One region of the Pseudoduganella sp. R-31 genome, then DNA from elsewhere that is predicted to be linked to it. Evidence: predicted binding sites of a transcription regulator. Region 1 holds the regulator's gene; each other region holds the start of a gene.
The links. The regulator sigma-54, encoded in region 1, starts transcription at its own class of promoters, with help from an activator protein. The targets are predictions, from matches to a motif close to TGGCANGNAANCTGCTTT.
Positions count from the first base shown of each region.

Region 2: the regulator sigma-54 is predicted to act here: its motif matches at 3,340-3,357, upstream of ACN9MY_RS02445 (PEP-CTERM sorting domain-containing protein).
Region 3: the regulator sigma-54 is predicted to act here: its motif matches at 2,993-3,010, upstream of prpB (methylisocitrate lyase).

Region 1 covers NZ_CP183986.1:1,005,670-1,013,032, reverse strand. The annotation lists gene ACN9MY_RS04640 (enoyl-CoA hydratase/isomerase family protein) at 1-404, opposite strand, end outside; gene hpf (ribosome hibernation-promoting factor, HPF/YfiA family) at 480-839, opposite strand; gene ACN9MY_RS04630 (RNA polymerase factor sigma-54) at 912-2,408, opposite strand; gene lptB (LPS export ABC transporter ATP-binding protein) at 2,418-3,173, opposite strand; gene lptA (lipopolysaccharide transport periplasmic protein LptA) at 3,176-3,736, opposite strand; gene lptC (LPS export ABC transporter periplasmic protein LptC) at 3,750-4,349, opposite strand; gene ACN9MY_RS04610 (KdsC family phosphatase) at 4,359-4,895, opposite strand; gene ACN9MY_RS04605 (KpsF/GutQ family sugar-phosphate isomerase) at 4,895-5,893, opposite strand; gene ACN9MY_RS04600 (cation:proton antiporter) at 5,976-7,363, shown strand, end outside.
Region 2 covers NZ_CP183986.1:529,973-537,335, reverse strand. The annotation lists gene ACN9MY_RS02460 (FKBP-type peptidyl-prolyl cis-trans isomerase) at 1-251, opposite strand, end outside; gene ACN9MY_RS02455 (potassium transporter Kup) at 345-2,225, opposite strand; gene rarD (EamA family transporter RarD) at 2,358-3,233, shown strand; gene ACN9MY_RS02445 (PEP-CTERM sorting domain-containing protein) at 3,387-4,169, shown strand; gene ettA (energy-dependent translational throttle protein EttA) at 4,274-5,941, shown strand; gene ACN9MY_RS02435 (DUF6265 family protein) at 6,129-6,602, shown strand; gene ACN9MY_RS02430 (porin family protein) at 6,704-7,288, opposite strand.
Region 3 covers NZ_CP183986.1:2,421,043-2,428,405, forward strand. The annotation lists gene ACN9MY_RS11045 (acyltransferase family protein) at 1-1,192, opposite strand, end outside; gene prpR (propionate catabolism operon regulatory protein PrpR) at 1,272-2,900, opposite strand; gene prpB (methylisocitrate lyase) at 3,047-3,934, shown strand; gene prpC (bifunctional 2-methylcitrate synthase/citrate synthase) at 3,960-5,111, shown strand; gene acnD (Fe/S-dependent 2-methylisocitrate dehydratase AcnD) at 5,114-7,363, shown strand, end outside.

The DNA.
Region 1 (7,363 bases):
CCCGTGACGATGCGCACGCCGCACTCCGGCCCGCCCTGCGCGATGCCCATGCCGCCGCCCATCACCACGCCATCCATCAGCGCCACATAAGGCTTGGGGTAGAAATGGATTAAATGGTTCAGCGCATATTCTTCGGTGAAGAAGTCCTCCAGCAGCGCGCTGCCGCCTTGCGTATTGCCGCGGCCGACGTCGTGGAAGAAGCGGATATCGCCGCCTGCGCACAGCGCGCGTTCGCTGCTGCTGCGCACCACGACCGCCGCCACCGACGCATCGTCGCGCCATGCCAGCAGCGCCTGCGTCATCGCGCGCACCATGTCGAGGGACAGTGAATTGAGGGTCTTGGGGCGGTCCAGCGTGATGAAGCCGGTACCGTTGGAGAGTTGGGTGTGTACGTGTTCGCTCATGCAAATATTCTAACGCACACTGGTCGCAAAAAAGGGCGCCAATTGCGCCCTTTGGTGTGCTGCACGGCCAGTCCTTTACATGGCGGTGGGTGGTGCCTCATACGTATCCGGGAAATGCTTGATGGCCGCATGACTGTGGTTCTGCACACGGTCCTTGTATTTCATGACCTGGCGATCCAGTTTATCAATCAGGGTATCGATGGCGGCGTAAAGGTCTTGCGACAGGCTTTCGACGTAAACAGTTTTGCCAGACATGCGCAGGTTGATTTCGGCTTTCTGGCGTTTCTCTTTCTCGGTGAGGTTATCTACAGTCAGGATGACAGCAATATCGATTACTTGATCGAAATGGCGCTTGACTCGTTCCAGCTTGTTCTGCACGTACTCGCGAATGGCTGGGGTCACTTCGACATGATGTCCACTGATGGTGAGATTCATACACACTCCTAAAGATGATGTCGCTCTCGAGTTCGTGCACGCCGAAACGCACAGAGGAACCCATGCACTGCACTACAACGATTTGCGGAGGCTAACTGGAGGGATCTTCAACGCTTCTCGATATTTGGCAACAGTCCGTCGCGCAATCACCATGCCTTGTTCACCCAGCATGTCCGCAATCTTACTGTCGGATAAAGGATTTTTCGGGTCTTCTGCTCCTGTCAATTGCACGATCAGTGCCCGTATCGCAGTCGAGGAAGCCTCCCCCCCGGCTTCGGTCGCGACGTGGCTACCAAAGAAATATTTCAACTCAAACATGCCATGCGGGGTGAGCATATATTTTTGAGTTGTTACGCGAGAAATAGTGCTCTCGTGTAGTCCCAGTGTATCAGCAATTTCACGCAACACAAGGGGTCTCATGGCCACTGCGCCATGACTGAAAAAGTTCTTTTGTCTTTCTACTATCGCTTCCGCGACGCGCAGGATCGTGTCGAAGCGCTGGCGCATATTCTTGATCAACCACTTGGCCTCCTGCAGCTGGCCATTCATCTGCGACTCGCTCTTGCCTTGCTTGAGCAGGTTGGCATACAGCGCGTTCACGCGCAGGCGCGGCACCACGTCGTTGTTCAGGGTGACGATCCAGCCGCCGCGGCCCTTTTTCACGATCACGTCCGGCACCACGTAGTCTGACTCGCCTGACGCAAATTCGGCGCCCGGATGCGGGTTGCACTGGCGGATCACGCACTGTGCTTCGCGCAAGTCTTCATCGTCGCAGTCGAGCGCTTTCTTCAGCTTGGTGAACTCGCGCTGGGCGAACCAGGTCAGGTGCTTCTCGACGATGGTCAGCGCCATGCGGCGCGTCACCAGCGGCACGCCGGGCATGCGCCTGATCTGCAGCGCCAGGCATTCGGAGGCATTGCGTGCGGCGACGCCGGGCGGATCGAAGCTTTGCAGCAGCACCAGGCTGCAGCGCAGGTCGTCCAGTTCGATTTCCAGCTCGGGCGGCAGGCGCTCGTGGATTTCTTCCAGCGGCTCTTCCAGGTAGCCGTTCTCGTCCAGCGCATCGATGATCAGTTCCATCAGCGCGCGGTCGCGCGGCTCCTGCACGGTGACGCGCATCTGCTCGAGCAGGTGTTCGCGCAGCGTGCAGCCGGAAGCTTCCAGTTGCGGGCGGCTGTCTTCGTCGTCGGCGGATTTGCTGCCGGCGCTGGCGCTCCAGTCGGCGTCGTCGCTGCCGTTGCCGGCTTCATGGTCGCCGCCTTCATAGGTATCGCTTTCGCCGGCAGCGGCCGGGGCTTCGCCGCCCTCGCCTTGCGGGCCTTCAGCCGAAGGCGTGGCGGGAGCTTCGGTGCCATTGCCGTTGCCCTGGCTGATGGCGCCATCGGCCAGCAGCCGTACCGAGTGGTCGAGCGGGTCGTCAAGGCGCTCCAGCATGGGATTGTCGCCAAGCAGCTGTTCCAACTCCTGGTGCAGCTCCAGCGTGGACAGCTGCAGCAGGCGGATGGATTGTTGCAGCTGCGGCGTCAGCGCCAGGTGTTGCGAGGTTCGCAGTTGCAGTGTTTGTTTCATGGCCTTCGTTTACATGCGGAAGTGTTCGCCGAGGTAGACGCGGCGAACGGATTCGTTGGCAATGATGTCGTCCGGGCGGCCCGAGGCCAGCACGGCGCCCTGGTTGATGATGTAGGCGCGGTCGCAAATGCCGAGGGTCTCACGCACATTATGGTCGGTGATCAGCACACCGATATTGCGCTCCTTCAGGAAACGCACAATACGTTGGATTTCGATCACGGCGATCGGATCCACGCCGGCAAACGGTTCGTCGAGCAACACGAAGCGCGGGTTGGTGGCCAGGGCGCGCGCAATTTCCACGCGGCGGCGCTCGCCACCCGACAGCGACAGGGCCGGGTTCTCGCGCAGCTTCTCGATTTGCAAGTCGGCCAGCAGCGATTCCAGGCGCTGCTTGATTTCCGCCTTGGGCAGAGGCTTGCCGTCCACCTTCTGCAGTTCCAGTACGGCACGAATGTTTTCTTCCACCGTCAGCTTGCGGAACACCGAAGCTTCCTGCGGCAGGTAGGACAGGCCCAGCGTGGCGCGCTTGTGGATCGGCAGGCTCGACACGTCGGTGCCGCCGATATCGATGGTGCCTGCATCGGAAGCCACCAGGCCGACGATCATGTAGAAAGAGGTAGTCTTGCCGGCACCGTTGGGACCGAGCAGGCCGACCACTTCACCGCAATCGACTTGCAGCGAAACGTCGTGCACCACCTGTCGCTTGCCATAGGTTTTCTGGAGGCCGCGCACGACCAGCGTGCTGGCGCAGTTATTTGCTTGCATGCTTACTTCTTCTCCGTCGGCGTCGCTGGGGGTTCGGTACGGGTCGGCTGGATCACCATGGTGCCGCGACCGCCGCCGGGCTTGCTCTCCCCGCTGGCCGAATTGCGCACGCTGAAAAATTCCTTGCGGCTGTCGTAAGAAATGAACTCACCCTGCACTTCGTCGTTCTGCTTGCCGCCTTCCAGGCGGCGGATGGTGGCCTTGTTGAACATCTTCACCAGTTCAACCTGTTCCTCGTATTCGATGCGGTCGGCATCGCCTTCCACCCACTGGTCGCCGGCGCCGTCGCGCTTCTGGCGGAAGGTGGCTTTCTTGCCGTCGCCAAACAGCGTCACTTGCTGGAAGCCCTCCGGCGTCTGCTTGACGTAGGCGCGCTCGGCCGTCATGGTCAGGGTGCCGCGGGTCAGCTTGACGCCGCCCAGCAGGATGGTGACCTGCTTGACGTCGTCGATGTCCATCGAGCCGTAGCTGATGTTGGTCGGCTTGTAGGAGTCGGCTTTCTCGGCCAGCGCCGGAGCGGCGACTCCCAGCAGCAAGGCTGCCGACAAGAGTAGTCGTTTCATGTTCATTCCTCAGTTATTGGTCCGCGGCCTTGGGCGGAATCTGCAGCGTGCCGTTGCCGGCCAGGTGCATTTCGCGCGTCGCATTATTGGCGCGCATGCTGTTGGCCGCAGCAGTCGTATCCCCCAGCCGCAGTTTCACCGGATGATCGGTTTCCATGCGGTCTTCGTCCGGGAAGATCACCAGCTTGTCCGATTCCAGGTGCAGCAGTTGCGATTGCGGCGATGCCGCGCGGTCGATCGTCACGCTGCCGTTCAGGGTGACGCGGCTGTTGGTGTCGTCCACGCGCGCCGTATTCGCCACGATCTCCATCGGCGGCTTCTCGCCGGCCAGGCTGTGCACGCGCGGATTGTCGATCTCGGACGAATCGTCGACCGGGCGGTGGGTCAGCTTGTCGCCGGCAATGATATAGCTTGGCTTGCCATCCTTGGTCATGCGCACGAAGGAGAAGTTATGGATGATGTAATCCGGCTCGTTCATGCGCTTGTCGGCCTGCATCTGTTCGTCCGCGCGGTTCAGCAGCTCGAGCAGGTAGAAGCTGCCAAGCGCCGCCAGCAGCACGAAGATCATGCCGATCGACAGGCGGAAGCGGTGGGCGGTCCTCTGGTTACGCATCGCTTGCCCTTACACCAGGAACTGGGCCATCACGCGGTCATAGCTGCCGCTGGCGCGCAGCACGAATTCGCAGGCCTCGCGCACCGCGCCGCGGCCGCCCGCAGCTTCGGTAATGTAGTGGGAGCGATCGTGCGCCTCCTTGCGGCCATTCGGCACGCTGACCGCAAAGCCCACACGGCTCAACAGCGGCAGGTCCACCACGTCGTCGCCGATGAAGGCAACCTGCTCTTCCGCCAGTCCCAGGTCGGCCAGCAAGGCCTTGAACGGGGTCAGCTTGTCGTGGCCGCCCTGGTGCACGTAATCGATGCCCAGGTCCTTGGCGCGTGCCAGCACGATCGGCGTGCGCCGGGCGCTGATGATCGCGGTCTTGATGCCCGCTTCCTGCAGCAGCTTGATGCCCAGGCCGTCGTGCACATTGAAAGTCTTGACCATTTCACCGTCGGCGCCATACGTCAGGCTGCCGTCGGTCAGCACACCGTCCACGTCAAAGATGAACAGGCGCACCCTGGCTGCACGGGCAAGCAGGTCTTCGCGTTCGAGCGTCATCAGATCACCTTGGCGCGGGTCAGGTCGTGGATGTGCAGAGCGCCAACCAGCGTGCCGTCGGCATCCACCACCAGCATCTGGTTGATGCGGAATTCTTCCATCACCGCCACGGCGTCCACCGCCAGCTGGTCGGGGCCGATGGTGCGCGGGTTCAGGTGCATCACGTCCTTGATGACGACCTTGCTGAAGTCCTGGACTTTTTCGATCATGCGGCGCAGGTCGCCGTCGGTGAAGACCCCGACCGGCTTGTTGGCCGCGTCGACGATGGCGGTCATGCCCATGCCCTTCTGGGTGATTTCCAGCAGCGCATCGGGCAGCCGCGTTTCCAGGCCCACGGCCGGGATGGCGCCATCCTTGCGCATGATGTCGCGCACATGCGTCAGCAAGCGGCGGCCGAGGGCGCCGCCAGGGTGGGAACGGGCAAAATCCTCTTCCTTGAAGCCGCGCAGGTCCAGCAGCGCCACCGCGATCGCATCGCCCAGCGCCAGCGTGACGGTGGTGGAAGCGGTCGGCGCCAGGTTCATCGGGCATGCCTCCTTGGCCACCGATACGTCCAGGTGCACGTCGGCCAGCCTGGCCAGGCTCGACGCCGGCTTGCCGGTCATGGCGATCACGTGGCCGCCCATGCGCTTGACCACGGGCAGGATGGCCATCAGTTCGGCTGCTTCGCCGGAATACGAAATGGCGATCACCACGTCTTCCGGCGTCACCATGCCCAGGTCGCCGTGCGCCGCTTCGGCCGGGTGCACGAACAAGGCCGGGGTGCCGGTCGAGGCCAGCGTCGCCGCAATCTTGCGGCCGATGTGGCCGGACTTGCCGATGCCGGACACCACGACGCGCCCTTTGCATTGAAGCAACAAGGACACCGCCCGGCCCACAGTTTCGTCGGTGGCCAGGCGCGCATTCAGCGCTGCCAGTGCGTCCGTTTCGATCTGCAGGGCCTCGCGCGCCAGTTCCAGGGCACGTGTTGCGGTCTTGGCATCAAAAGATTTCAGCATTGTTTTTTCATGGGTTAAACTCATGCCCGAAGTATAGCCGAATTAGATAAGCAAAAAACTTGCCAGACAAAACAAACAACGGATGTTCTCCCCCCTTGAACTGACCCTCCTCCTCCTCGGCAGCGCCGTCCTTGGCGTGGTCGCCTTCCGCATGATGCACCTGCCGCCGATGCTGGGCTACCTGGCTGTCGGCATCCTGCTGGGCCCTCATGCCATGGGGTTGGCCGAGCAAAGCCACGCGACGGAGTTGCTGGGCGAGTTCGGGGTGGTGTTCCTGATGTTCTCGATCGGGCTCGAGTTTTCCCTGCCCAAGCTGATGGCCATGCGCTCGATCGTGTTCGGGCTGGGCATGGCGCAGGTCGGCCTCACCATTGCCGCCACCATGCTGTTCGGCTGGCTCATCCACTTCCTGCTGCCGCCCTCGATCCAGCTGGGCTGGCAAGCTTCGTTCGCACTGGGCGGCGCGCTGGCCATGTCGTCGACCGCCATTGTAGTCAAATTGCTCACGGAACGCCTGGAGCTGGAGAGCGAGCATGGACGCAAGATCATCGGCATCCTGCTGTTCCAGGACCTGGCGGTGGTGCCGCTGCTGATCCTGATCCCGGCCCTGGCGCAGAATCCGGCCGACTTGCCCAAGACCCTGGGCCTGGCCGGGCTGAAGGCGGCCGTAGTGCTGCTCCTGCTGCTGTTTGTCGGCCAGAAAGTGATGCGCAAGTGGTTCACCATTGTCGTGCTGCGGCGCTCGCAGGAGCTGTTCATGCTCAACCTGCTGCTGGTGACGCTGGGCGCGGCCTGGATCACGGAACAGGCCGGCCTGTCGATGGCGCTGGGCGCCTTCGTGGCTGGCATGCTGATTTCCGAAACCGAGTACAAGCACCAGGTGGAGGAAGACATCAAGCCCTTCCGCGACGTGCTGCTGGGCCTGTTCTTCATCACCGTCGGCATGCTGCTGAACGCGCGCGTGGTGCTGGAAAACTGGTGGCTGGTACTGGTGCTGCTCACCGGGCCCGTGCTGCTGAAGTTTGCCCTGATCGCGGGCCTGGCGCGACTGTTCGGCGCCTCCACCTCGACTGCCATGCGCACCGGCCTGGCGCTGGCGCAGGCGGGTGAATTCGGCTTCGTCCTGCTGAACGTGGTGGGCGGCATGAAGCTGGTCGACCCCTTCGTGGTGCAGGTGGTGCTGGCCTCGATGGTGCTGTCGATGCTGCTGGCGCCTTTCCTGATCGCGCAGTCGGACAAGATCGTGCTGAAGTTCTCCGCCAACGAGTGGATGATGCAGTCGCTGAACCTGACCAATATCGCAGCGCGCACGATGTCGGTGCAGAAGCACGTGATCGTGGCCGGCTTCGGCCGCTCGGGCCAGTCGCTGGCGACCTTGCTGACCGAAGAGAAGATTCCTTACCAGGCGCTGGACCTGGACCCGCTGCGGGTGCAGGAGGCGCAAGCCGCCGGCGCCAACGTGTCCTACGG
Region 2 (7,363 bases), 480 kb from region 1:
GAACTCTCGAACTGATCCCCTTTTTTGTCGGTCTTGGCTTCGTTGTAAAGCCAGCCGGTGTAGCTGAAGGTGACCAGGTCGCCAGAGGCCACTACCGGAGCACTGCCGCCTGGCTCGTTGTCCACAACTACCGCATAAGCAGGCTGCGGCGGCAGCGGAGTGGTGTCGTTATTTTTGGCACCACCACCGCATGCTGTCAGGGCCGCAGCGCAAGCCAGGGTGGCGATTGCCTTGAACATCGAGTTCTTCATTTCAATCTTGCCTATTCGTTAAAGGAGGGTAACGGAGCAGCAGTTTAGCAGACCGTTAATCCCCCCTCTACAAGAGGCAAGATCCGTTACAAATTAAATCTCCACTTGTGTGCCAAGTTCGATGACGCGGTTCGGCGGGATCTGGTAATAGTCGGCCGCAGCGCGCGCGTTGCGCGACATCGCCACGAACAGGTGCTCGCGCCATGGCGCCATGCCGTCGCCCGGCGAAGAAATCACGGTCTGGCGCGCGATGAAGAAGGAAGTCTCCATCATTTCGAACTTCAGGCCTTTCTCTTCGCACAGGGCCATGATGGCCGGCACGTCCGGCTCGTCCTTGAAGCCGTAATTGATATTCAGCTGGTAGCACTCATGGCCCAGGACTGTCACGCGGACCTGCTCCGAAGGCGGCACATAAGGCTCCTCCACAATATGCACGGTGAAGAACACCACGCGCTCGTGCAGCACCTTGTTGTGCGACAGGTTGTGCAGCAGCGCATGCGGCACGCCATCGCTCTCGCCGCGCAGGAACACCGCGGTACCCGGCACGCGGGTCGGCGGCGCCATGAACAGGGAGTTCAGGAAGTCTTCCAGCGGGATCGCGTGCTTTTCCAGGTTCTTGAACACCAGCTCGCGGCCGGTGCGCCAGGTCAGCATGGTGGTGAACAGCGCGGTACCGAGCAGCAGCGGGAACCAGCCGCCGTGGAACAGCTTCAGCGAGGTAGCCGAGAACAGCGTGATGTCGATCACGATGAAGAAGCCGGTCGCAGCGAAGCACAGCAGCAGCGGCAGGTGCCAGCGGTAGCGGGTGACGAAGAAGGTCAGGATCGTGGTCGCCAGCATGGTTGCGGTCACCGCAATGCCGTAGGCGCCAGCGAGTGCATCCGAAGACTGGAAGCCAATCACGGCAATCAGCACGACAATCAACTGCAGCCAGTTCACCACTGGGATGTAGATCTGGCCCATCTCGCTTTCCGAGGTGTGCTGGATGCGCATGCGCGGCAGCATGCCCAGCGCAATGGCCTGTTTGGTCATCGAGAAGGTGCCGGAAATGGTCGCCTGCGACGCGATCACGGTGGCCGCCGTCGACAGGATCACCAGCGGAATCACGCTCCAGCTACCGAGCTGGTTGAAGAATGGATTGGTAATCGCAGACGGATCCTTGATCAGCAGCGCACCCTGGCCAAGGTAGTTCAGCGCCAGTGCCGGGAAGCAGATCAGGAACCAGGCCAGGCGGATCGGCTTCTTGCCGAAGTGCCCCATGTCGGCGTACAGCGCTTCCGCGCCAGTGAACGCCAGCACTACGGCGCCCAAGGCAACGAACGCCACCATGCCATGCGAGAACAGGAAGGTGAAGGCATGCACAGGGTTCAATGCCCCCAGGATCGCCGGCTCCTTGATGATATTGATGACGCCCATCGCCGCCAGCGCCGCAAACCAGAGTGCCATGATCGGACCGAAGAAGCGTCCGATACCGGCCGTGCCGTGGCGCTGCACCGCGTACAGGCTTACCAATACGACGATGGTCAGCGGGACCACGTATTTTTCCAGCCCGGGCGCTGCCACCTCCAGGCCTTCGATGGCCGACAGCACCGAGATCGCAGGCGTAATCACGCTATCGCCATAGAACATGGTGGCGCCAAAGGTGCCGATCAGCAGCAGGGGGAAGTGCCATTTGGGCGCAGCCTTGTGCACCGAATTCAGGGCCAGGGCCATCAAGGCCATGATGCCGCCCTCGCCACGGTTATCCGCGCGCAACATCAGGCTGACATATTTGAGGGAGACAATCATCGTCAGGCCCCAGAAGATGAGCGAGACGATGCCCAGCAGATTCTCCTGGTTCAGGGGAAGCCCGTGGGTGGGGTCGAAAATGGTTTTGAGAGTATAGAGGGGGCTGGTACCGATATCGCCGTAGACAATGCCAATGGCGGCCAATGTCAATGCAGCTACGCTGCTTTTCTTATGTTGTGACAAGATTTCACCCAAAATTGGTTTTGGTGCATCGCACAATAGGCCAGTTATGGGCCTTTTGCAAGTTTTTTACGCCGCCGGTGAAAACCTGACGGATATGCTATTTTCCATCTTTACGCATAGAAAATCATCGCTCTCATGAATACCGGCATGCTGTACGCCGCAGGCGCTTTCCTGTCCTGGGGCCTGTTCCCGCTATATTTTCACGCAATTAAGAATGTGCCGGCGTCCGAAATCCTGGCGCATCGCATGGCCTGGTCGCTGCTGTTCCTGATGCTCGTACTGGCGGTACGGCGGCAATGGAAATGGCTGCCGCAAGTGCTGCGCCAGCCCAAAGTCGTGGGCAGTTTCCTGGCCAGCGCTTTCCTGCTGAGCGCAAACTGGTTCGTGTATATCTGGGCAGTGAACAATGGCCATGTGGTCGATGCCAGCCTGGGCTACTTCATCAACCCGCTGGTGAATGTGCTGCTGGGCATGCTGGTGCTGAAGGAAAAACTGCGTCGTGGCCAGTGGATTGCCATCGGTGTTGCCGCCACCGGGGTGGCCTGGCTGACCTGGCAGGCTGGCCAGGTGCCATATATCGCGCTGGTGCTGGCCCTGAGCTTTGGCGCTTATGGGTTGCTGCGCAAGACTGCGGCGCTGGCGGCGCTGGAAGGACTGTCTTTCGAAACCCTGATCCTGTTCCCGCTGGCAGTGGCTTACCTCGGTTGGCTGGTGTACCACGGCCAGAGCGTCTTCCTGAATGCCGAATCGGACAGCACACGCTGGCTGCTGGCAGCCGCAGGCCCGACAACGGCGATCCCGCTGCTGCTGTTCGCCGCCGGTGCGCGGCGCATTCCGATGTCGGTGCTCGGCATGCTCCAATATATGTCGCCATCGCTGCAAATGCTGCTGGGCGTCTGGGTCTTCCACGAAGCGTTTTCCTCGACCAGGCTGGTCGGTTTCCTGTTCATCTGGAGTGCGCTGGCGATCTATATGCTGGAGAGCTGGTTGATCAACAGAAAGGCGAATTGAGTGTCGGAAAATTTTACAGCGTTGGTTCTGCGGAAATCATAATTACTGTCACTCAATTGACTTTTCCGTAATCGAATCAATGACCTAGGGAAAGTCCGTTGCACGCGGGCACGACAATTGCTTAATTCCCAGTAACACTTCGGGAGAGCAATAATGGTTAGCAAAAAGTTTCTGGCGGGCATCGCAGCCCTGTTCTGTGCAGCATCTGTGCAAGCTGAAACAATGCCGTTGTCGTCCGCATTTTCGTTTAATCAGTACCTGACGACTGGCCAGAGCCAGAACCTGAAGATCGACGTAAATAGCCTGTTGGCTGGCAAGAGCCTGTCCAGCGCTTCGATCAGCTCCGGCGTGCTGACCGTGTCCGGTTTCTCCTCCGCCGACTTCGACATCGTCGGTTCGTCCGTGACGAACCTGAATTACTCGGAGAATCGCGAAACGACGGACTGCAACAAGGGCAAATGCAAGGTCGTCACCGACAACTTCCACATCAAGCAATTCAACACCAACTATAGCGACGCCATCGCCGACGAGATGAAGGTCACGACCGGTGGCGCCTCCGCGACCGGCTCGGCCAACGATCAAAGTGCTTTCGACACCGACAGCGGCAAGATCGAAGACATCAAAAAGCAGACGGGCAGCGAAAATGGCGGCTACAACCGCTGGTACAACCAGTTCATCAGTCATTACGATTCGCTGGGCGGCGACCTGGTGGTGCAACTGAGCCTGGACTCCCTGGCCTTGAACGACCTGGCGGCAGACGGCATCCTCAACTTTTCCGTGAATTCCATGCTGGGACAATTCAACCTGACCGACGTGCGCCTGGACTTCGTAGCGCAGGACGCTGTGCCGCCTGCGCAAGTGCCTGTGCCAACCAGCCTGCTGCTGACTGGCCTGGGCCTGGCCGCGCTGGCAACGGTACGCCGGCGCAAAGCATAAGCAAGCAGCTGCCCCAAAAGGACCCGGCACTTGCCGGGTCTTTTTTTATGCGCCATCACAATGCGCTAAACTAGCGCCTTTACGAACCGACAAGAACTCATACCGTGGCCAATTACGTCTATACCATGAACCGCGTGGGCAAAATCGTCCCACCGAAACGTCAGATTCTGAAGGACATTTCGCTGTCCTTCTTCCCAGGCGCCAAGATTGGCGTGCTGGGCCTGAACGGCTCCGGCAAATCGTCCCTGCTGAAAATCATGGCAGGCATCGACACCGACATCCAGGGCGAAGCGCGCCCGATGCCTGGCCTGAACATCGGCTACCTGCCACAGGAACCGCAACTCGATCCTGAAAAAACCGTGCGCCAGGAAGTGGAATCCGGCCTGGGTGAAGCCTTCAACGCGCAAGCACTGCTGGAAGCCGTGTACGCCGCGTATGCCGAACCGGATGCGGACTTCGACGCGCTGGCCAAGGAACAGGAACGCCTGGAATCGATCATCGCTGCTGCCGACGGCGGCAACCTGAACCTGCAACTGGAAATGGCCGCTGACGCGCTGCGCCTGCCGCCATGGGACCAGAAGATCGGCGTGCTGTCCGGCGGTGAAAAGCGCCGCGTGGCGCTGTGCAAGCTGCTGCTGTCCAAGCCGGACATGCTGCTGCTCGACGAGCCGACCAACCACCTGGATGCCGAATCCGTGGAATGGCTGGAGCAATTCCTGGTGCGCTTCCCTGGCACCGTGGTTGGCATCACCCACGATCGCTACTTCCTGGACAATGCTGCCGAATGGATCCTGGAACTGGACCGTGGCCACGGCATCCCTTGGAAGGGCAACTACTCTTCCTGGCTGGACCAGAAACAGGCCCGCCTGAAGCAGGAAGAAGCCACCGAATCCGCGCGCCAGAAGGCGCTGCAGAAAGAACTGGAATGGTCGCGCCAGAACCCGAAGGCACGCCAGGCCAAGTCCAAGGCCCGCATGGCGCGCTTCAATGAACTGAGCGAATTCGAGTACCAGAAGCGTAATGAGACCCAGGAGATCTTCATTCCTGTGGCCGAACGCCTGGGCAACGATGTGATCGAATTCAAGAATGTCAGCAAATCGTTTGGCGACCGCCTGCTGATCGACAACCTGTCCTTCATCATCCCACCGGGCGCGATCGTCGGCATCATCGGCCCGAACGGCGCCGGTAAGTCGACCCTGTTCAAGATGATCGCTGGCATCGAGCAACCGGACAGCGGCGAAGTGGCGATCGGCAAGACCGCCAAGATTTCGCTGGTGGACCAGAGCCGCGACAAGCTGGACAACGACAAGACCGTGTTCGAGGCAGTGTCCGGCGGCGCCGACATCCTCAGCGTGGGCCGTTTCGAAATGCCGTCGCGCGCGTATGTGGGCCGCTTCAACTTCAAGGGCTCGGACCAGCAGAAGATCGTCGGCAACCTGTCCGGCGGTGAGCGCGGCCGTCTGCACTTGGCCAAGACCCTGCTGATGGGCGGCAACGTGCTGCTGCTGGACGAACCGTCCAACGACCTGGACGTGGAAACCCTGCGTGCGCTGGAAGATGCGCTGCTGGAGTTCGCCGGTTCCGTGATGGTGATTTCGCACGATCGCTGGTTCCTGGACCGTATTGCGACCCACATCCTGGCCTTTGAAGGCGATTCCCAGGTGACCTTCTTTGCGGGTAACTACCAGGAATACGAAGCCGACAAGAAGAAGCGTTTGGGCGAGGAAGGCGCGAAGCCGAAGCGTATTCGTTATAAGCCGCTGCACGGCTAAAACCGGTAAACCTGGGTCTGACCCACAGGGTCAGACCCAGTCAATTCCGACGCCACGGATTGGGTTGTGCGCCTTTGATCTTCGTCGAACATCAAAGACCTCGAACCAACCCCATTAGCCGCAAGATCATTCAGGGGTCTGACCCAGCGGGTCAGACCCCGGTTTACCGGTTTTAGAGGAGTCGACGATGCGCAAACAATTCCTTTGTGGACTGGTCCTGGCCAGTGCCGGCGCCATTGCGCACGAGGCCCCCATCGACAAGCTGTCCTGGCTAGCCGGCTGCTGGTCGCACACCGGCGCCGAAAAAGGCTCCGTTGAAATGTGGACCCTGCCAGCTGGCGGCACCATGCTGGGCGTGGCCCGCACGGTAAAAAACGGCAAGACAGTCGAGTGGGAACACACCATGATCCGCGAAACCGAGCCGGGCATCTGGGCCTATGTGGCCAAGCCAAGCCGTCAACTCGAAGCGGCCTTCCCGATCAAGTCGATCGGCGATGGCGAGGTGATCTTTGAAAACCCGCAGCATGACTTCCCGCAGCGGATCATTTACAAGCGCGATGGCGCCGATGGCATCAAGGCGCGCATCGAAGGTGTCTCGAAAGGCAAGGAAAAAGCCTTTGATTACCCTATGCAGCGGACGCAGTGTCCGAATGGAGGGTGAGGCGGGCACAAGGACATTGGCAGCGCAAGGCTGCCGTTGTCGCACCCGGCCTCGATCGGGACTTTGCGGGGGGAAGCAGCTGAACTGCCCTCCCCCTCGACTCAGAAGCTAGCCTTCACGCCCAGGTTGACCGCGCCTTTGCGGCGGCCCTGGTCGATATCGTTCTTGCCGAAGTGCTCGTACTCCAGCACGCCCGAGACTTTCTCGGTGAAGGCGTATTCAGCGCCAACCGAAGCGTACAGCGCGTTACGGCTGCTATCGCCGTTGTACGCGGAAGCCAGGCCGGTGGCATTTACGTCATTCTTGTTGTGGGCGATACCCAGCTTGCCGGTCAGCGCCACCTGCTGGTTGATCGGGAAAGTGCCCTTGCCAGCCAGGTAGAAGGACTTGGCCTTGCCTTCGATGCTGCCGGTGCCTGCGCCGGTGGTGTAGTTGTACGACTGCTTGCCGAAGTCTACATAGCCGGCTTCCACGCCCCAGGTCTTGTCGATCTGCACGCCGCCAAAGATCTTGCCACCGTACTCCGTGGATTTCTTATTGCCGTCACTGGTGTCATTCGGCAAGGTGTACTTGTTCGAGTTGGCCACGACGCCTGCACCGATGTACGGCTTCAGCTCTTGCGCCTGGACGGAGGCCGCGCCGAGGGCAACGGCGGAAGTGATGAGTGCGAATGCGATTTTTTTCATGTTCGTGATCTTTCAGCAAAAGTAAGTCGGACTTGCTTGGGATCGCGCTTCGTCTGTGGAAGTGCGATGGAAAGC
Region 3 (7,363 bases), 1.4 Mb from region 1:
TATGGCAGGCAGCGCGCTCCGGGCTTGCAGTGACAGTGCGCAGCACCTCTTCCTGCTGCGGGGTGGTCTTGACGCTGCGCATGCCGTTGGTCTTGTGGCCCGCCATGCCGATTCCGAAGAACAGCAGCGAGCCGGCAATGGCGAAGGCGAATATTTGTTGCCGGCCAAACCTGCTGCGGTTGCGGAACGGCTTTTCGACGAATTGCCAGCTAAGATAGGCCAGCACCAGCGTCAGCACCACCAGCGCGGCCATCAGGGCCGGACTTGGCCCGTCCAGGCTACGGTGGCGTGCGAATGCAAGGATAGGCTGGTGCCACAAGTAGGCGCTGTAGCTGACCAGGCCGACGCCAACCATCAGCCGGCTGCCCAGGATCTTGCCGACCGTGGTCGACGGGACTGCGAACAGGATGATCAGCGCTGCGCCGACCGTGGGCAGGAGCGCGTACACACTGGGGAAGGGCGTGTATTTGCTGAAAGCGAAAATGCCGGTGCCGATCAGGCCGAGGCCGGCAAGGCTGGCAAGTTCGCGCGTGCGTTGCGAATGCCGGCCGGCGCCGGGGCGCGACATGTAATAGGCGCACAGCGCGCCGATGGCCAGCTCCCAAGCGCGTGTGGGCAGCAGGAAGAAGGTGGCGGAAGGGTCCCTGGCCACACCCCATTGCGCCGCACCGAGGCTGGCCAGCGCCGTGCCGACCAGCACCGCCAGCAGCAGGCGCTGGTCGCGGCGCCAGAACACCATCAGGAACAAGGGGAACAGCAAGTAGAACTGTTCTTCGACCGCCAGGCTCCAGGTGTGGAGCAGGGGCTTGAATTCGGCCGAGCTGTCGAAGTAGTCGCTCTGCTCCCAGAACAGGATATTCGACGCGAAGGCGGTGACGGCCACCAGGCTTTGCGCAAAGCCTTTCAGGTCGTCCGGCACCAGCCAGAGCCAGGCGAACGGCAGGCAGGCAAACAGCAGCAGGAATAGCGCCGGCAGGATGCGGCGCGCCCGTCTTTCATAGAAATTGAGGATGGAGAACTGGCCAGCTTCCAGCTCGTGGATCAGGATCGTCGTGATCAGGTAGCCGCTGATGACGAAAAAGACGTCGACGCCGACGAAGCCGCCGCCAAAGAACTGGAACCCTGCGTGAAACAGGATTACCGGCAGGACGGCAACCGCCCGCAGACCATCGATTTCCCTGCGATATTCCATGTAATGCCCCTGAACTCAACGCAAGAAGATACTACGGGATTGTCATTGATGCAATATGCTGTGGCGTCGACGCCTCGGCTCAGGGTTCCTGCTCTTCGCGCAGGCGGCGCCACAGCGTCGTGCGGCTGATGCCCAGGTAGTCGGCGGCGGCGTCACGGCGGCCGCCGAAGCGGGCCAATACTTCGGTGACGCTGTTCGGCGCGGGGGCGGATGCATGGGGCGCAGGCAGTTGCGTTGCCGCCTGCGGCAAGGAATGCAGTTCGGGCGCGACGCCTGCAACGAAGCTGGGCGTCAGGGCCTGCAGCGGTTCGGCGGCGAGGAACAGGGCGAGGCGTTCGGTCAGGTTGCGCAGTTCGCGTACATTGCCGGGCCATTCATAGCGCAGCAGCAGGGGCGCGCAGGCGGCCAGTTCGGCCGGCAGGTTCGGATGGGCGCGCGCGCCCAGGCTGGCCAGGGCGGTACGCAACGACCATTCGGCCAGCGGCAGGATGTCGGTCGGGCGCTCGCGCAGCGGCGGCAGCGACAGGCGCAGCACGGCCAGGCGGTAGAACAGGTCGGGGCGGAAGCGGCCCTCGCGCACCCTCGCTTCAAGGTCGCAATGGGTGGCGCTGATGATGCGTACATTGACCGGAATCGGCCGCGTGCCGCCGACCCGCACCACTTCGCGTTCTTCCAGCACGCGCAGGAGCCGGGTCTGCAGTGCAAGCGGCATTTCGCCGATTTCGTCGAGGAACAGGGTGCCGCGGTTGGCTGCTTCGAACAGGCCGGCGTGGCCGCCGCGCCGGGCACCGGTAAAGGCGCCTTCCTCATGGCCGAACAGTTCCGACTCCAGCAGCGATTCGGCGATCGCGCCACAGTTCACCGCGACAAAAGGACGGTTGGCGCCGCCCAGCGTGCGCGGGGATTCGCGGTGGATGGCTTGCGCCACCAGTTCCTTGCCGCAGCCGGTTTCACCCTGGATCAGCACAGTGGCAGGCGACTTCGCGTACAGCACGACCGCCTGGCGTACGCGCTCCATCGCCTCGGACTCGCCGCGCAGGTCGGCCAGTCCATGCTTGGCGCGCAAGGTGTCGGCCACCACGTGGCGCCTGCTACGGTTGGATTCCAGCTGCGCCAGGCGCGCCAGTTCAAGTGCGTCGTCGAAGGCCTGGCGGATCGATGCGGCGGAATAGACAAAAACGCCGGTCAGGCCGGCTTCTTCGGCCAGGTCGGTGATCAGGCCGGCGCCGACGATGGCCTTGATGCCGGAGGCCTTCAGGTCATTGATCTGGGCGCGTGCATCTTCCTCGGTTGCATAGGTGCGCTGCTCGATCGGCACGCCGAAGGTGGCGGCGAATTCCGCCAGCGCCGGCATGTCTTCCTGGTAGGTGATCACGCCGATGCGGTCGGAAACCTTGCGGGCGCGCGCCAGGGCCTGCATGAAATCGAAGCCGCTGGCCTTGGCGATCACCACGGGCACCGACAGGCGTCCCTTCAGGTAGGCCGCATTCGAGCCGGCCGCAATGACGGCATCGCAGCGCTCCGTCGCCAGGCGTTCACGGATATGGCGCGCAGCCTCGTCGAAGCCAAGGTTGATCGGTTCGATATCGGCCAGGGCGTCGTATTCCAGCGTGATGTCGCGGAACAGCTCCGACAGGCGCGAGACGGAAACCGTCCAGATCACCGGCTTGTCGGCCGGGTCGAAGGGCAGGGGAGTGGAATGTCGCATGTTTCACCTGAAACGTTTCACGTGTTTCAACCTGAAACATTATACTCTGGCGCCCGCGTTGCAAGTGCTTGATTTTGCTGGGAAGCCACGGCTGGCATGCCACTTGCACTATGGACGGCAAACATTCCTCAAACAGAAAGGACATCATGAGCCAATATTCCGCAGGCGCCGCCTTCCGCAAGGCCGTGCAAGAAGAATCCCCGCTGCAGGTGGTGGGCGCGATTAACGCCAACCACGCCCTGCTGGCCAAGCGCGCCGGCTTCAAGGCGATCTATCTGTCGGGCGGCGGCGTGGCTGCGGGCTCCCTCGGCCTGCCGGACCTGGGCATCTCCAACCTGGACGACGTGCTGACCGACGTGCGCCGCATCACCGACGTGTGCGACCTGCCGCTGCTGGTGGACGTGGACACCGGATTCGGCGCCTCCGCCTTCAACGTGGCGCGCACCGTGAAGTCGATGATCAAGTTCGGCGCCGCCGCCATGCATATCGAAGACCAGGTGGGCGCCAAGCGTTGCGGCCACCGCCCCGGAAAGGAAATCGTCTCCAAGGGCGAAATGATCGACCGCATCAAGGCTGCCGTGGACGCGCGTACCGACGAAAACTTCGTGATCATGGCCCGTACCGATGCGCTGGCCGTGGAAGGCCTGGACGCCGCAATCGACCGCGCAATGGCCTGCGTGGAAGCCGGCGCCGACATGATCTTCCCTGAAGCGATGATTTCGCTGGATATGTACAAGCAATTCGCCGCAGCGGTAAAAGTCCCGGTGCTGGCGAATATCACCGAATTCGGCTCCACCCCGCTGTTCACCGTGGAAGAACTGAAGTCCGCCGACGTGGGCCTGGTGCTGTACCCGCTGTCCGCCTTCCGCGCCATGAACAAGGCTGCGGAGAATGTGTACACCGCGATCCGCCGCGACGGCACCCAGCAGAACGTGGTCGACACCATGCAGACCCGCGCCGAATTGTACGAGCGCATCAACTATCACGATTTCGAACAGAAGCTGGACGCCCTGTTTGCAGCCGCCAAAAAATAATTCGACGATCCGAGGAGAGACCAAAATGACCGAGCAAGCCCCAACCTTCAAGCCTAAGAAATCCGTCGCCCTGTCCGGCGTCGCAGCCGGCAATACCGCCCTGTGCTCCGTAGGCAAGACCGGCAACGACCTGCACTATCGCGGCTACGACATCCTGGACGTGGCCACCACCTGCGAATTCGAAGAGATCGCCTACCTGCTGGTGCACGGCAAGCTGCCGAACATGGCCGAACTGAAAGGCTACAAATCCAAGCTGAAATCCCTGCGCGGCCTGCCGCAAGGCGTGAAGTCGGCGCTGGAAGCGCTGCCTGCATCGGCTCACCCGATGGACGTGATGCGTACCGGCGTTTCCGTGCTGGGCTGCTGCCTGCCTGAGAAGGACGACCACAATATCGCCGGCGCGCGCGACATCGCCGACCGCCTGATGGCTTCCTTCGGTTCCATGCTGCTGTATTGGTACCACTACAGCCATAACGGCAAGCGCATCGATGTGGAAACCGACGATGAAACCATCGGCGGCCACTTCCTGCACCTGCTGCATGGCGAAAAGCCGTCCGAATCGTGGGTGCGTGCAATGCATACCTCGCTGATCCTGTACGCGGAGCACGAGTTCAATGCCTCCACTTTCACCAGCCGCGTGATCGCCGGCACCGGTTCCGACATCCATTCCGCCATCACCGGCGCGATCGGCGCGCTGCGCGGTCCCAAGCACGGCGGCGCCAACGAAGTGGCGCTGGACATCCAGCAGCGCTACGAAAACGCGGACGAAGCGGAAGCCGACATCCGCAACCGCGTCGCCAACAAGGAAGTGGTGATCGGCTTCGGCCATCCCGTGTACACCGTGTCCGACCCGCGCAACGTGGTGATCAAGGAAGTGGCGCGTTCCCTGTCGCAAGAAGCCGGCTCGATGAAGATGTTCGACATCGCCGAACGCCTGGAGTCGGTGATGTGGGAAGTCAAGAAGATGTTCCCTAACCTGGACTGGTTCTCCGCCGTGTCGTACCACATGATGGGCGTTCCGACCGCCATGTTCACCCCGCTGTTCGTGATTTCGCGCACCTCCGGCTGGTCGGCGCACATCATCGAGCAGCGCATCGACAACAAGATCATTCGTCCAAGCGCCAATTACGTCGGACCTGAAGACCTGGCCTTCGTACCGATCAAGGATCGCAAGTAATCATGAACTCCCAATACCGTAAGCAACTCCCTGGCACCAAGCTGGGTTATTTCGACGCGCGCGAAGCGGTCGATGCGATCAAGCCGGGCGCCTACGCCACGCTGCCGTACACCTCGCGCGTGCTGGCGGAAAACCTGGTGCGCCGCTGCGACCCGGCCACGCTGACCGCGTCGCTGTCGCAGCTGATCGAACGCAAGCGCGACCTGGACTTCCCATGGTTCCCGGCCCGCGTGGTGTGCCACGACATCCTGGGCCAGACCGCGCTGGTCGACCTGGCCGGCCTGCGCGATGCCATCGCAGAGCAGGGCGGCGATCCTGCCCTGGTCAATCCGGTGGTGCCGACCCAGCTGGTGGTCGACCACTCGCTGGCAGTGGAATGCGGCGGTTTCGATCCGGACGCCTTCAACAAGAACCGCGCCATTGAAGACCGCCGCAACGAAGACCGTTTCGACTTCATCAACTGGACCAAGAAGGCGTTCCAGAACGTCGACGTGATCCCGCCGGGCAACGGCATCCTGCACCAGATCAACCTGGAACGCATGTCGCCGGTCATTCAAGTGAGCGATGGCGTGGCCTATCCGGACACCCTGGTAGGCACCGACTCGCACACCCCGATGGTTGACGCGCTGGGCGTGATCGCCATCGGCGTGGGCGGCCTGGAAGCGGAAACCGTGATGCTGGGCCGCGCCTCCTGGATGCGCCTGCCGGACATCATCGGCGTTGAGCTGAGCGGCAAGCCACAGCCCGGCATTACCGCGACCGACATCGTGCTGGCGCTGACCGAGTTCCTGCGCAAGGAAAAAGTGGTCTCGGCCTACCTGGAGTTCTACGGCGAAGGCGCCGCCGCACTGACCCTGGGCGACCGCGCCACGATCTCGAACATGGCGCCGGAATTCGGCGCCACTGCCGCGATGTTCTCGATCGATGCGCAGACCATCAAATACCTGAAGCTGACCGGCCGCGACGACGACCTGGTGGCGCTGGTTGAAACCTACGCGAGGCACACCGGCCTGTGGTCGGACGACCTGGCAAAGGTGGAATACGAACGCGTGCTGAAGTTCGACCTGTCGACCGTGGTGCGCAATATCGCCGGTCCTTCGAACCCGCACAAGCGCGTCCCAACCTCCGAATTGGCAGCGCGCGGGATATCGGGCGTGGTGGAAAACGAGCCAGGCAAGATGCCTGACGGTGCCGTGATCATCGCTGCCATCACCAGCTGCACCAACACCAACAACCCGCGCAATATGATCGCGGCAGGCCTGCTGGCCCGCAACGCGAACAAGGCCGGGCTGCTGCGCAAGCCGTGGGTCAAGTCTTCGCTGGCGCCAGGCTCGAAAGCCGTGACGCTGTACCTGGAGGAAGCAGGCCTGATGCCTGAGCTGGAAAAGCTGGGCTTCGGCGTCGTGGCGTACGCCTGCACGTCCTGCAACGGCATGTCCGGCGCGCTCGACCCGGTGATCCAGAAGGAAGTGGTGGAGCGCGACCTGTACGCCACCGCAGTCCTGTCTGGAAACCGCAACTTCGACGGCCGCATCCACCCGTACGCCAAGCAGGCCTTCCTGGCATCGCCGCCGCTGGTGGTGGCCTACGCCATCGCCGGCACCATCCGTTTCGACATCGAGAAGGATGTGCTGGGCCACGATGCCGCCGGCAAGCCGGTCACCCTGAAGGACCTGTGGCCGAGCGATGAAGAGATCGACGCGATCGTGGCAAGCAGCGTCAAGCCGGACCACTTCCGCAAGGTCTACATCCCGATGTTCGCGCGCAGCGAAGAAGCTGCGGAACGCGCCGAGCCGCTGTACGACTGGCGTCCGCAATCGACCTACATCCGTCGCCCTCCTTACTGGGAAGGCGCGCTGGCAGGCGAACGCACGCTGAAGGGCATGCGCGCGCTGGCCGTGCTGGGCGATAACATCACCACCGACCACCTGTCGCCATCGAACGCGATCATGATGGACTCCGCTGCAGGCGAATACCTGCACAAAATGGGCCTGCCGGAAGAGGACTTCAACTCCTACGCCACCCACCGCGGCGACCACCTGACCGCGCAACGCGCTACTTTCGCCAACCCGACGCTGAAAAACGAAATGGTGCGCAATGCCGACGGCAGCATCAAGGCCGGTTCGCTGGCCCGTGTGGAGCCGGAAGGCAAAGTGACCCGCATGTGGGAAGCCATTGAAACCTATATGGACCGCAAGCAGCCGCTGATCGTGATCGCCGGCGCCGATTACGGCCAGGGCTCTTCGCGCGAC